Regions from separate parts of the Robertmurraya sp. FSL R5-0851 genome, predicted to be linked through region 3. Evidence: predicted binding sites of a transcription regulator. Region 3 holds the regulator's gene; each other region holds the start of a gene.
The links. Region 3 encodes Rex, which represses fermentation and respiration genes when NADH is low (regulators of the CRP and FNR family bind a similar motif). Its sites were predicted from a motif close to TTGTGAAATATTTCACAA; they were not measured.

Region 1: a site for Rex is predicted at 2,205-2,222, ahead of MKX65_RS02030 (DoxX family membrane protein). Genes of this name have one in related genera too.
Region 2: a site for Rex is predicted at 2,451-2,468, ahead of pflB (formate C-acetyltransferase). Genes of this name have one in related genera too.

The regions. Positions count from the first base shown of each region.
Region 1 is NZ_JBBOOE010000001.1:387,524-391,804, forward strand. Features, by position in the region: gene MKX65_RS02020 (family 4 glycosyl hydrolase) at 1-375, shown strand, start outside; gene yidA (sugar-phosphatase) at 680-1,504, shown strand; gene MKX65_RS02030 (DoxX family membrane protein) at 1,572-2,081, opposite strand; partial or broken gene putP (sodium/proline symporter PutP) at 2,335-3,819, opposite strand; gene MKX65_RS02040 (IS4 family transposase) at 4,255-4,281, opposite strand, start outside.
Region 2 is NZ_JBBOOE010000001.1:2,735,446-2,739,726, reverse strand. Features, by position in the region: gene pflA (pyruvate formate-lyase-activating protein) at 1-88, opposite strand, end outside; gene pflB (formate C-acetyltransferase) at 151-2,376, opposite strand; gene MKX65_RS14020 (cupredoxin domain-containing protein) at 2,725-3,177, opposite strand; gene MKX65_RS14015 (D-alanyl-D-alanine carboxypeptidase family protein) at 3,413-4,281, shown strand, end outside.
Region 3 is NZ_JBBOOE010000001.1:264,664-268,944, forward strand. Features, by position in the region: gene MKX65_RS01480 (ABC-F family ATP-binding cassette domain-containing protein) at 1-1,274, opposite strand, end outside; gene moaC (cyclic pyranopterin monophosphate synthase MoaC) at 1,414-1,908, shown strand; gene MKX65_RS01490 (redox-sensing transcriptional repressor Rex) at 1,936-2,595, shown strand; gene MKX65_RS01495 (YdiK family protein) at 2,623-2,835, opposite strand; gene MKX65_RS01500 (CPBP family glutamic-type intramembrane protease) at 2,832-3,569, opposite strand; gene groES (co-chaperone GroES) at 3,872-4,156, shown strand; gene groL (chaperonin GroEL) at 4,231-4,281, shown strand, end outside.

The sequences.
Region 1 (4,281 bases), 120 kb from region 3:
GCTTGTAGTTTAATCAATTCTATTTACAATGACAAAGGCGACATACAACCAGTTAATACTAGAAACAACGGAGCCATCCAAGGAATTCCTGATGATTCAGCTGTTGAAGTAAACTGTGTAATCACAAAAGACGGCCCTAAACCATTTGCAGTTGGAGAACTTCCTGTTGCTGTGAACGGATTGGTCCAACAAATTAAATCCTTTGAAAGAGTAAGCGCTGAAGCTGCGGTTACTGGGGATTACAAAACTGCTTTACTAGCTATGACTATTAACCCTCTGGTACCTGGAGATAAAGTAGCTAAAGAAATCTTAGATGAAATGCTAGAAGCACACAAAGAGCATTTACCACAATTCTTTACAAAAGTGGAAGCATAGGTTTTAAAGGGATAGTTCAAGAGCGGACTATCCCTTGTTTTATCATCTCAACTCATCCTTTTTATTCATTACTATAAAGAATAGAGGAATGTTCTGTTGTCCAATTTTAACGATCAATTCATCTTTTCAATTATCATTATTTCGTTAGGTTATCTATTAAAACGATGTAATATTATCAAAGAGAGTGATGGAGAAGCAATATCTAGAATTGTTTTTAATTTAACGATATTAATAAGTTTTGTTTTATTGTGGGGGATTGGAAATCTAATCTTGTAGATCAACAGCACTGGAGTGAAGGATTAACATGTATAAATTGCTAGCTATTGATATTGATAGAACCTTACTTAATGATCGAAAGGAGGTAACAAAGGAAGTAAATGAAGCAATCCAAGCAGCAAAACGAAAAGGAGTCAAAGTGGTTATTTGTACTGGAAGACCTATCGGTGGGGTGCATGAATTCATTGAAGAACTCGATCTTCATAACCAGTTTGTCATTACATTTAACGGGGCCCTTGTTCAGCATTCAGAAACAAAGGAAGTATTATCAGAAATATCATTGACACGTGAAGACTTATTGACACTCTACAAAGTCAGTCAGGAACTAGAGACATCCATGCATTTTTCTGATACGCAAAGAATATACACTCCGAATAAGGATATCAGTCCATATACCGTTTTAGAATCGTTTGTGAATAATGTGCCATTACATTATCGTGAAATGGAAGAAGTACCAACAGATATTTTAATTCCTAAAGTAATGTTTGCTGGAGATCCAGAACAATTAGATAAAACGATTGCTTCGATTCCTATAGAGCTTAAGGAAAAATATACGATGGTGAGAAGTACTCCTTACTTTTATGAAATCTTACATCCGAGTGTGAGTAAAGGAAATGCCGTAAAGCTCCTTGCTGAAAAATTAGGAATTGCTCGCGAAGAAGTCATCTGTATTGGAGACGGCGAGAATGATTTAACCATGATTGAATATGCAGGTTGCGGCGTAGCGATGGGGAATGCAGTATCCACCGTCAAAGAAATCGCACAGTTCCATACACATTCCAATAATGAACATGGAGTTGCCTATGCAATTGAACAATTAATTTTAAACAATAATGACGGGTATGTTAGTTAAACAACAAAAGACAAAACCTATTAAACATATATAATATAGGTTTTGTCTTTTCATTTATTAGTTTCGGTTAGGCTTTTTGTTGAAGAAGATCGGCGCCTTTTTTGAAAACCGTTTTGCGAAGGAAAGGGACCACATAGTAGTCTAAGCCGTAACGTCCTGCATTGAATCCGGCAGTAAGAATGATTACACCCATTAGTATGTCTGTAGGGTTATGAGATACGGTACCTGCTAACATGAAAGAGAAGTTCATGACTAAACCGAAGAACATCGCTACACTTGTAAAGCACCCAAGAATTAAGCCTAATCCTACTAAAAACTCGCCCCAAGGTACAAGGAAATTAAATAGATCCACGTTCGGTAGTGCCACACCTTCAAGGAAAGATACATACCAGCCATACACAATTCCATCTGGACCAGCGACAGGGTTTGCAATAGAACCTTTTAAAAATCCAGCAGCATCAAACCCGCCAGTTATTTTGCCCCAGCCTGCTGTCATCCAAGCGTAGCCGAGATACACACGTAATAGAGTAAGAAGAGCTGCAGAAATCTTGTTTTCTCTTAAAAATTGATTAAACATAAATGATTCCGCCTTTCAAAAAGGATTTAATTGATGATTACACTCATAATATACGATGTGACCATAGTAATAACCATAGGGAAAAACAATCGTTCACAGTTTGTTAAAAGCTTATTGACCGAAGTGTGAACTATGTCACTTTTATGAACAACAGGATTAGACAAGTTCTCTGGAAATAAGCCTGTATTTCCCAGGAAAAGAATATTTCCGACAAAAAAACAACCCATTCGCTGTCGAATGAGTTGTTTGAAAATTATTTCTCTTCTTTTAATAACGCGATACTTTCATTAAATTCTTTTTCAATTTGATCGTTTTGTTTAAATGTAAGGATGCTTACGATAATCGCAACGATTGCATTGAGGAGGAAGCCAGGAACAATTTCGTATAAGTCAAAAATTCCGCCCTCAGCTTGTTTCCATAGAATTACCGTAATGGCACCGGTGATAATACCTGAGATGGCTCCCCAGTTCGTCATCTTTTTCCAGAAGAGACTGAGAATAATAACAGGACCAAAGGACGCGCCAAAGCCTGCCCAAGCATAGGCAACAAGTGAAAGAATCGTATTGTCTTGATCTAGAGCTAATAAAAGGGCAACTACAGCCACGGTTAATACAGCTAATCTTCCCAATAATACATAATGCTTGTCGGAAGCTTCTTTCTTTAATAACACTTTGTACTAATCTTCAATAAGAGCACTTGAAGTTACAATGAGCTGAGATGAAATCGTGCTCATGATCGCGGCTAAGACCGCAGCTAATAGGAAACCGGCAATGATTGGATGGAACAAGTATTGTCCAAGTTCAATAAAGACGGCTTCTGGATTAGAAAGGGTTAACTCAGGATTCTTTTTAAAATACGCAATCCCAATCATCGCTGTAAGGATGGTTCCGAGTAGAGAGAAAATCATCCATGTCATCCCAATACGGCGGGCACTCTTTATTTCTTTAACCGTAGTGATGGCCATAAAGCGTACAATGATATGTGGCTGGCCAAAGTATCCTAATCCCCATGCCATAGCCGACACAACTCCGATGAAGCTAGCACCTTTTAATAAATCCAAGAAGTTTGGATTCACAAGTCGAACCGTTTCAAACGTTTCAGAAGGTCCACCTGTTGCAAATACCCCAATAATAGGGACAAAAATAAGTGCAAGGAGCATCATAAGTCCTTGAATAAAGTCGGTATAACTGACGGCCAAGAACCCACCAAATAAGGTGTAGGCAACTACAACAGCAGATACGATCAATAAACCGGTATGATAGCTAACACCGAAAGAGCTCTGGAAAAATATGCCCCCTGAGACCATTCCGGAAGAAACATAAAACGTAAAGAAAACGAGAATAACAAGACCAGACACGATTCGAAGCAGCATCGTTTGATCTTTAAATCGATTCTCTAAGTAACCAGGAATCGTAATCGAGTCGTTTGCCACTTGAGTATAAGAACGAAGTCTTGGAGCAACAAGAACCCAGTTAAGGTAGGCTCCAATGGTAAGTCCGATGGCAATCCAGGCATCGACCATGCCATTAACATAAATGGCTCCAGGTAACCCCATTAATAACCAACCACTCATGTCGGCGGCACCGGCACTTAGTGCGGTTACGGCAGGGCCTAGTGAGCGTCCGCCTAACATATAGTCCGTCAGATTACTAGTTTTTCTGTAAGAATACCAACCAATTAGTAGCATCCCCGCCATGTAGATGGCAATGGAGATCGCTTGGTAAAATTCATTCGACAAATAGGTTTCCTCCTTTATTATAGTAAAAGCATAATTATAAAAATATATGCAATATTCTATCATTGTTATGCGAACGAGACGATATTTTTTTAGCCGAAATAAATCGTGAAAGGGGTAACAATAAAGCTTTTCTCAGAAAGTATCTGATCAGTCTTTAGAATAATAATTCATTTGTTGAAAATAATTTAAAAAATTCAATCAAACGTTTGATTGAATTTTTTGAGCCTTCATTTTATAGGTTTAGGAGGAATTCTATCATCTTTAAGTTTTTTATCATTAATTTTTAACACTAGTGTTGCATAAATACTGACTGAATTTTCAGTTTTAAAGTTCTTCCCGTTTAGAGCCAAAAAAGTAAGTACCTAAGCAAAGGTGGCTCCATCCATTTGGAAAAATATTTACAATTAGACAGTTGCGACGACGACAGTTTGTGTATTAAGGAATCGTTTTTCCTTCGATTTT
Region 2 (4,281 bases), 2.5 Mb from region 3:
GCAAGCAGCCTTGTGTAAATACGACATAGCGAATTCCAGGTCCGTCTACTGTTCCAAATGTTTCGATTGAATGAATGTTTCCGTTCATGATGAAAAACTCCTCTCATTTATCAGGTAGGGAGATGTTTGCAATCTCCCTACATCATTTTTTTATAGTGAACCATGGAATGTTCTGTTTATAACATCCATTTGTTGTTCTCTTGTTAACTTAATAAAGTTAACTGCGTAACCAGATACACGAATCGTTAATTGTGGATATTCTTCTGGGTGCTCCATAGCATCAAGCAATGTTTCACGATTAAATACGTTTACGTTTAAGTGATGTCCTTGCTTAATTGAATAACCATCAAGAATACTTACAAGATTCAGTTCACGGCTGTCGTCATCTTTCCCTAAGGCTTTTGGTACAATTGAGAAAGTATTTGAAATACCGTCTAATGAGTAAGCATAAGGAAGCTTAGCAACAGATGCAAGAGAAGCTAGAGTTCCTTTTGTATCACGACCATGCATCGGGTTTGCACCAGGAGCAAATGGCTCACCAGCGCGACGACCATCAGGTGTGTTACCTGTTTTCTTACCATACACCACGTTAGAAGTGATTGTTAAAATAGACATAGTAGTCATAGAGTTTCTATATGTTTCGTGTTTTTTAAGCTTTTTCATGAAACGCTCAACTAAATCAACAGCGATGCTGTCCACGCGATCATCATTGTTTCCGTATTTAGGGAAGTCGCCTTCTATTTCAAAGTCAACAGCAATACCGTTTTCGTCACGAACGGGACGAACTTGAGCGTATTTTATCGCACTTAATGAGTCAGCAACAACACTTAGTCCAGCAATACCTGTTGCCATAGTACGAAGAATGTTTGTATCGTGAAGAGCCATCTCAATTCTTTCATAGCTATACTTATCATGCATATAGTGGATGATGTTTAGTGTATTAATGTAAAGACCAGCTAACCAATCTATGGTAGAATCAAATTTCGCCATTACTTCTTCATAGTCTAGTACTTCAGAAGTGATAGGGGAGAACTCTGGAGCTACTTGAAGTTTATGTTTTTCGTCTTTACCACCATTGATCGCATATAGCAGTGCTTTTGCAAGGTTTGCACGAGCACCGAAGAACTGCATTTGCTTACCAATTTCCATTGCTGATACACAGCATGCAATTCCGTAATCATCGCCCCATTCTGGGCGCATAATATCGTCATTTTCATATTGAATTGAACTTGTTTCGATTGACATTTTCGCACAGAACTTTTTGAAGCCTTCAGGAAGGCGAGTAGACCAAAGTACTGTTAAGTTTGGTTCTGGTGCCGGTCCTAGATTAGTAAGAGTATGCAAGAAACGGAAAGAGTTTTTCGTTACTAATGCACGTCCGTCATTTGCTACACCACCGATTGACTCCGTTACCCACGTTGGGTCTCCACTAAATAGTTCGTTATAGTCAGGAGTACGAGCAAATTTTACAAGACGTAGCTTCATAACGAAGTGATCAACCAATTCTTGTGCCTCTTGCTCTGTAAGTACACCGTTTTCTAAATCTCTTTCAATATAAATATCTAAGAAAGTTGAAACGCGCCCTAGACTCATTGCAGCTCCGTTTTGTTCTTTAATTGCTGCCAAGTATCCAAAGTATAGCCATTGGAAAGCTTCTGTAGCTGTAGTAGCTGGTCTAGAAATATCAAATCCGTAGCTTGCAGCTAATTTTTTTAATTCGTTAAGGGCACGAACCTGCTCTGACAATTCTTCACGAAGCTGAATAACAGATTCCTTCATAACTGAAGTAGTACCAGCTAGATCCTTTTTCTTTTCTTGAATTAAGAAGTCTACACCATATAAAGCAATACGTCGGTAGTCACCGATAATACGGCCACGTCCGTATGCATCCGGTAAACCTGTAATGATACCAACCTTACGTGCCATTTTCATTTCATCGGTGTAAGCATCGAATACACCTTGGTTATGTGTTTTACGATAGTCAGTAAAGATTTTTTCAACATCCTTATTTAACTCAAAACCATAAGATTCACATGATTGTTGTGCCATACGAATTCCGCCAAATGGCTGTAGGGAGCGTTTGAACGGTTTGTCAGTTTGGACACCCACTACTTTTTCTAAATCTTGATTTAAGTAGCCTGCGCCATGAGAAACAATGGTAGATACGATTTCGGTATCCATATCAAGGACGCCACCGTTTTCTCTTTCTTGTTTTGTTAAATCCATTACTTGATCCCATAATTTTGTTGTTGCCTCAGTAGGGCCTGCAAGGAAGGAATCATTTCCTTCGTACGTTTTAAAGTTTCTTAGTATAAAGTCTCTAACGTTTACTTCTTTACTCCAAGTGCCTTCTGAAAAACCTTTCCACTGTTCCATTTGAGTCCACCTCTTAGTAAATGTTTATATAACAGATGATACAAATACATCATACTTGAAGTATAACAGATAATTAGTGAAATACATCACATAATCTAGGTGACATTTTGACAATGTTATGAACATTAGGTTTTTCAGAGGTTTGTTATGTGATGGAATAGTAAAAAAAGAAAACTGTACTATAATGATTTGATGAAAAATAAAATCTGTTATACAAAAAGTTATTTTTAATATCACTATTGTAACGTGAGAAATCTCTTCGTGGTCAATTAGGTTATGTAGATATTTTGACAGTTTGGTGGAACATAAAAAACGACTGTGCGTTTTACACACAATCGTCAACAAGTGTTAATTTACAACGATATAGGCTGTCATTGGTCCGTTTGAATCTGAATCATGGTGGGTTAAGCAAACCAATCGATAGACACCCTTCTTTTGAAACTGAAGATCTAGTTCAGTTTCTTCTCCTTGAAGAATTTTACCGCTAATGTCTGTGCCTTCAATAATAAATGGATGATTAGCACCGTTTATTCCCATAATCTTTAATTTTACCTTCTCACCCTTTTGTAGAAAGATGGTCCCCGGGTCAAAGCGATAGGCTTCAATTTCTTTTCCATCTTTAGTAGTCGCTTCAAACTCGCCAGTGACTAAATGAATTTCTCTCGTAGAATCATTTACTGATGTTTGAACGACTGCCTCGCTTCCCATGTTTAAATAAATCCAAAGGGAGGCGGAGAAAACCAAACCTAACAAAAGAAGTGAAAATATTAGAGAACGTTTTTTGACTACTAGAAACTGCATCGTACCCCTCCAAAAAATTTATTTCTACTAATTTATATGCATCAAGGTAATGGAAACTTGTCTATACTTTTTCTATGAATGTAAATTTACGACCTAAGTATCGGTTTTTCGTTATAAAGCACGAAATATTACCTAGTTTTTCAATTTCGTAACAAATGCATAATTTATACGCTTACATGCTAAATTTTTTGGTACAATCGAAAAAGACTGATTTCAAACAAGGTGTGTGCATACAGTGTTTAAAAAACTATCTTTTATTTTTCTAACTATCCTTGCATTAAGTTCAAATCAAGTGTTTGCTGACGAAATGGACGAGCTGTCCATTATAAGCGATTCGGTAATATTAATGGACTCACAATCCAATGCGGTCCTTTACTCAAAAAACGAGCATGAACGTATGTATCCTGCTAGTTTAACAAAAATTGCAACTGCCATTTACGCAATTCAATCTGCAAAAGTAGATGAAATAGTAAAAGTAAATAATGAGGCTATTGAAGTTGAGGGAACAAAAGTATATTTAAATGAGGGAGAAGAAGTTACACTAAAGAAATTAATTCAAGGGATGCTTATTAATTCAGGAAATGATGCAGCTGCAGCTATTGCCCTTCATATTGACGGCAGTATGGACACATACGAAAAACACATCAATGAATTTCTAAGAAATGAGGTTGGTGTTAAGGATACTCATTTCACGAACCCGCATGGACTTTTTGATGAAAACCACTATACAACAGCGTATGATTTAGGGCTAATCACGAATTACGCACTAAAGAATGAAACATTTAAAGAAATTTTCGGAACAAAAGATTTGGAATGGGATGGTCAATCATGGGATACAACCTTACTAACACATCATTTACTACTGAAGGGAGAAATTCCATTCGAAGGTATTACAGGTGGTAAGACGGGTTTTGTGAATGAATCAAGGCAAACGTTAGCAACAACTGCTTCTAATGGTCAACTTGGATTAACAGTCATTGGTTTAGGGGCAACGTATAAACGTGATATATATAATGATACAATTAATTTGCTAAGCTTTGGATTTTCTAACTTTAAAACTTCAACAATTCCTGTGAATACAACTTTTGAAAATGAGAAGGATAA
Region 3 (4,281 bases):
TTTTCACTTTTCAGAGGGTATTCGTCCCAAAGCTCATTTAACACTCGCTTGTTTGAAGTAAGAGCTGCTTGTTCCTGGTCATAATAGCCAATGCTAACATTGGAGCCGTAATGAACTTGTCCTTCTAACGGTTGTAACGTACCTTGGATGGTTTTGAGTAAGGTTGATTTTCCAATCCCATTTGGTCCAACTAAGGCAACGGAATCTCCTCTAGTAATTCGGAGGGAAAGTTCCTCAGCTATTCGTTCATCATGATAACCAACTGCTAGGGAGTGGACATTTAACACTTCATTGCCACTTTGCTTTTCAATATCAAAACCGAAGGAGGCGGACTTTTCATCTCCAAGAGGTTTGTCCATAACTTGCATTCTCTCAAGCGTCTTCCTTCTACTTTGGGCTCGCTTGGTGGTCGATGCACGAGCAAGATTTTTTTGAATAAAGTCCTGTAGTTTGGCTATTTCATCTTGTTGTTTCTCGTATTGTTTGAGATCACGCTCGTAGTTTTCGGCTTTTTGTTCAAGATAAGAGCTGTAGTTTCCTGAGAATTTGCTGATTTGATTCCTAGAAATTTCGTACACTTGATTGACCACTTTGTCTAAAAAGTAGCGATCGTGGGATACGATTAAGATGGCACCTGAGTAGCCAGTAAGATATTGCTCTAGCCAAGACAACGTATCGATATCTAAATGGTTGGTAGGTTCGTCCAAGATAAGAATATCAGGCTTGGTTAATAACAACTTCGCAAGAGCTAAACGAGTTTTCTGGCCACCACTTAAGCTATCAATTTTCGTAGAGTAATCGAATGAGTGGAAGTTCAAGCCATGTAGGACAGAACGTATATCTGACTCGTACTGGTAGCCCCCATTCTCCTTAAACTCATTTTGGAGATGGTCATATTCCTTGATTGTTCGCTCGTACAAAGTAGCATCTTCAAATACGGTAGGATCAGCCATTTTTTCCTCAAGCTTACGAAGTTCCCGCTCTTGTTTCATGACATGTTCAAACACGGTAAGCATTTCTTCCCAAATGGATAATCCGGAAACAAGACCTGTGTTCTGAGCCAAGTACCCGATCGTTACATGTTTGGGCTTGATTAAATCACCTGATTCATAGGAAAGGTGACCGGCAATAATCTTGAGTAATGTAGATTTCCCGGCCCCGTTTCTACCTACTAAGGCAATACGGTCTCTTGTTTGAACTTCTAGTTTTATATTCGATAAAATAAGGTCAGCCCCATAAGACTTGGAAAGCTGGTTTACTTGTAGTAGTATCATTGATTTCACCTCTATACTTCTACGGTTAGTGTATCGCATTCAATACGGATGAGCAATGATATGAGTTGTGAACTATGTTACAATGTTTTCACACAAAATGAGGAAAATAGTGTATGATTTTGAAAGAGGTGTATAATAGATGTCAGAGTTCACTCATTTTAATAAAGAAGGCAGAGCAAAAATGGTAGATGTGAGTGATAAGCCCGAAACGGTACGGACGGCCATTGCCCACTCTAGTATCACAGTTAATCAAGAGATATATGATCGAATCACACATAACCAAATGAAAAAGGGGGATGTGTTAGCAGTCGCACAGGTTGCAGCTGTTATGGCTAGTAAAAAAACATGGGATATTATTCCAATGTGTCACCCTATTCCACTCACAGGTGTTGATATTTCTTTTGATTGGGAATCAGATAACAATTGCCATACTCTACATATTTCTGCTAGTGTAAAGACAAAAGGGAATACAGGTGTAGAAATGGAAGCGTTAACAGCTGCTTCTGTTTGCGCGCTTACCGTGTATGATATGTGTAAAGCAGTAGATAAAGGAATGGTTATCGGGAAAACATACCTGGTTGAAAAGACAGGTGGTAAAAACGGTGACTTTAAGAGAGAAGAGAGACTATATTAGTTAAAGGTAGAAGGTAGGGGAAGAACGATGAGTAATGAATCAATGAAAATCCCACAAGCAACGGCGAAAAGACTACCATTGTATTATCGCTTTTTAAATAGTTTACACTCATCAGGAAAGCAACGCGTTTCATCGGCTGAACTAAGTGAGGCGGTGAAGGTCGATTCTGCAACAATCCGAAGAGATTTTTCATACTTTGGAGCCTTAGGTAAAAAGGGATACGGTTACAATGTAAACTATTTATTATCCTTTTTCCGTAAAACACTCGACCAAGATGAATTAACGAAGGTTGCGTTAATTGGGGTCGGGAATCTTGGGACAGCATTTTTAAACTATAACTTCTTAAAGAATAATAATACCAAAATTGCGGTTGCATTTGATGTGATAGAAGAGAAGGTAGGCACAAAAATTGGTGAAGTGCCCGTCTACCATATGGATGATCTAGAAGAAGTTATTGAAAAAGAAGACATTCAGGTCGCGATATTAACGGTTCCAGCACCGGTTGCACAATCCATTACCGATCGAATGGTTCAAGGATCGGTGAGAGGCATTTTAAACTTTACCCCGGCCCGATTAACGGTTCCCTCATCCATCAGGGTTCACCATATTGATCTGGCTATTGAGTTACAGTCACTGGTGTACTTTTTAAAGCATTATTCAATGGATGAAGAAATGGTAGAAGAATAAACAGTAAGCCGCCCCTTAGTGGAGCGGCTATTTCTTTTGCTCTTTCTTGATCTCTTTAATTTTAAAATGTAAAAGAATCATCCGAATGCCTGAACCAATATCAAAGGTCGCTAGCAAGACAAGCAGGTAGGTGAAAAAGCCCCACTCTCCATTTTGCTGTAAGTCCTGTATGGCAAACACTGTGAACAGAGCACCTAAGATGATGTATATAATTCCTGAAAATAAAGGTGACTGTCTCATAAGAAGAATCCTCCAATAAAGCTTTGCATTTGTTCTGCTTGTTTGATTAATTTTTCTAAGTCTTCCTTAAATACGGATTGCACAAGAACAACGAACGTATTCATCGATACGTGAGCAACGATCGGAACGAGAATCCGATTGGTTTTTACATACAAATACGCAAAGGTGAATCCCATTGCGGAATAAAGTAGAGTGTGCTCCGGCTCCATATGGGCAAAAGAAAAAATAACGGAGCTAAGCAAGGCTGATAGAAAAAAGTTAAATCGCTTATAAAAAGCCCCAAAAATGATCTTACGAAAAACAATTTCTTCTAATATAGGACCAATCACTGAGCTCACGACAATCATAATAGGAAAGGACTCAATGATGCGTAGAATCTGTTGCGTATTTTCAGAACCAACATCAATACCAATCAAACGTTCAATATTTGCAGCAAAGGCTTGGGCAAATAGGGCAAGAAAGACACCTGTGATAGACCAAAGGATCGATCGACCTAAGCTGGCTCCGCTTCTTACTTCATTTGTGTTTACCATCTCATTACGCAACAACATCAGGACAATCACAAGTGTGAGCGAAAAGCTTATGACAAGCCAAGTGACCCCTGCGAACCCTTGAGAGTGATGGGTTTCAAAACCAATCAGTTCTAGTATCAGAGAGGTGATAGGGACACCAATAAAGCTTGAAAGCTGCATAGCAATATAAGCAATTAATATAATCCAATATTCACGTTTCAAAACAAGTCTCCTTTTCCATCCAATATAGTTATTCTACTCGTAAACATCAGGTTGTATCAAATAAGAAGAATTATCGTCCGTATTTTAGCATTATATGGATAGAATAGGTGGAAAAGTACATACTTAGTAAGGTTGTACAATTAACAAGTTATGGGGGGACTTTTACAAAAAATTTATAAAAAAAAGCGGTTTCTCGCTTGCAAAAAAGGTAGAGATTCATTAATATAATAGTTGTGTTAGCACTCTAGTTAAGTGAGTGCTAATAATAAAAATCTTTCATATATTTGAGGAGGTTGTTTCACTTGTTAAAGCCACTAGGTGATCGCATTGTAATTGAGCTAGTTGAAACGGAAGAAAAAACGGCAAGCGGTATTGTACTACCAGACTCTGCTAAAGAGAAGCCTCAAGAAGGCAAAGTAGTTGCTGTCGGCACTGGCCGCGTACTTGAAAGCGGTGAGCGTGTAGCTCTTGAAGTTTCTGTGGACGACCGCATTATCTTCTCAAAATACGCTGGCACAGAAGTGAAGTACGAAGGAAAAGAGTACTTAATTCTACGTGAAAACGATATTCTTGCTATTCTTGGATAAGAGTAGAGATTTTCTTATTTAAAAACTAAACGAAGACAGAATAGATTGAAAAAACTCGAGGAGGGTATTTTACAATGGCTAAAGAAATTAAGTTTAGTGAAGACGCACGCCGCTCGATGCTTCGT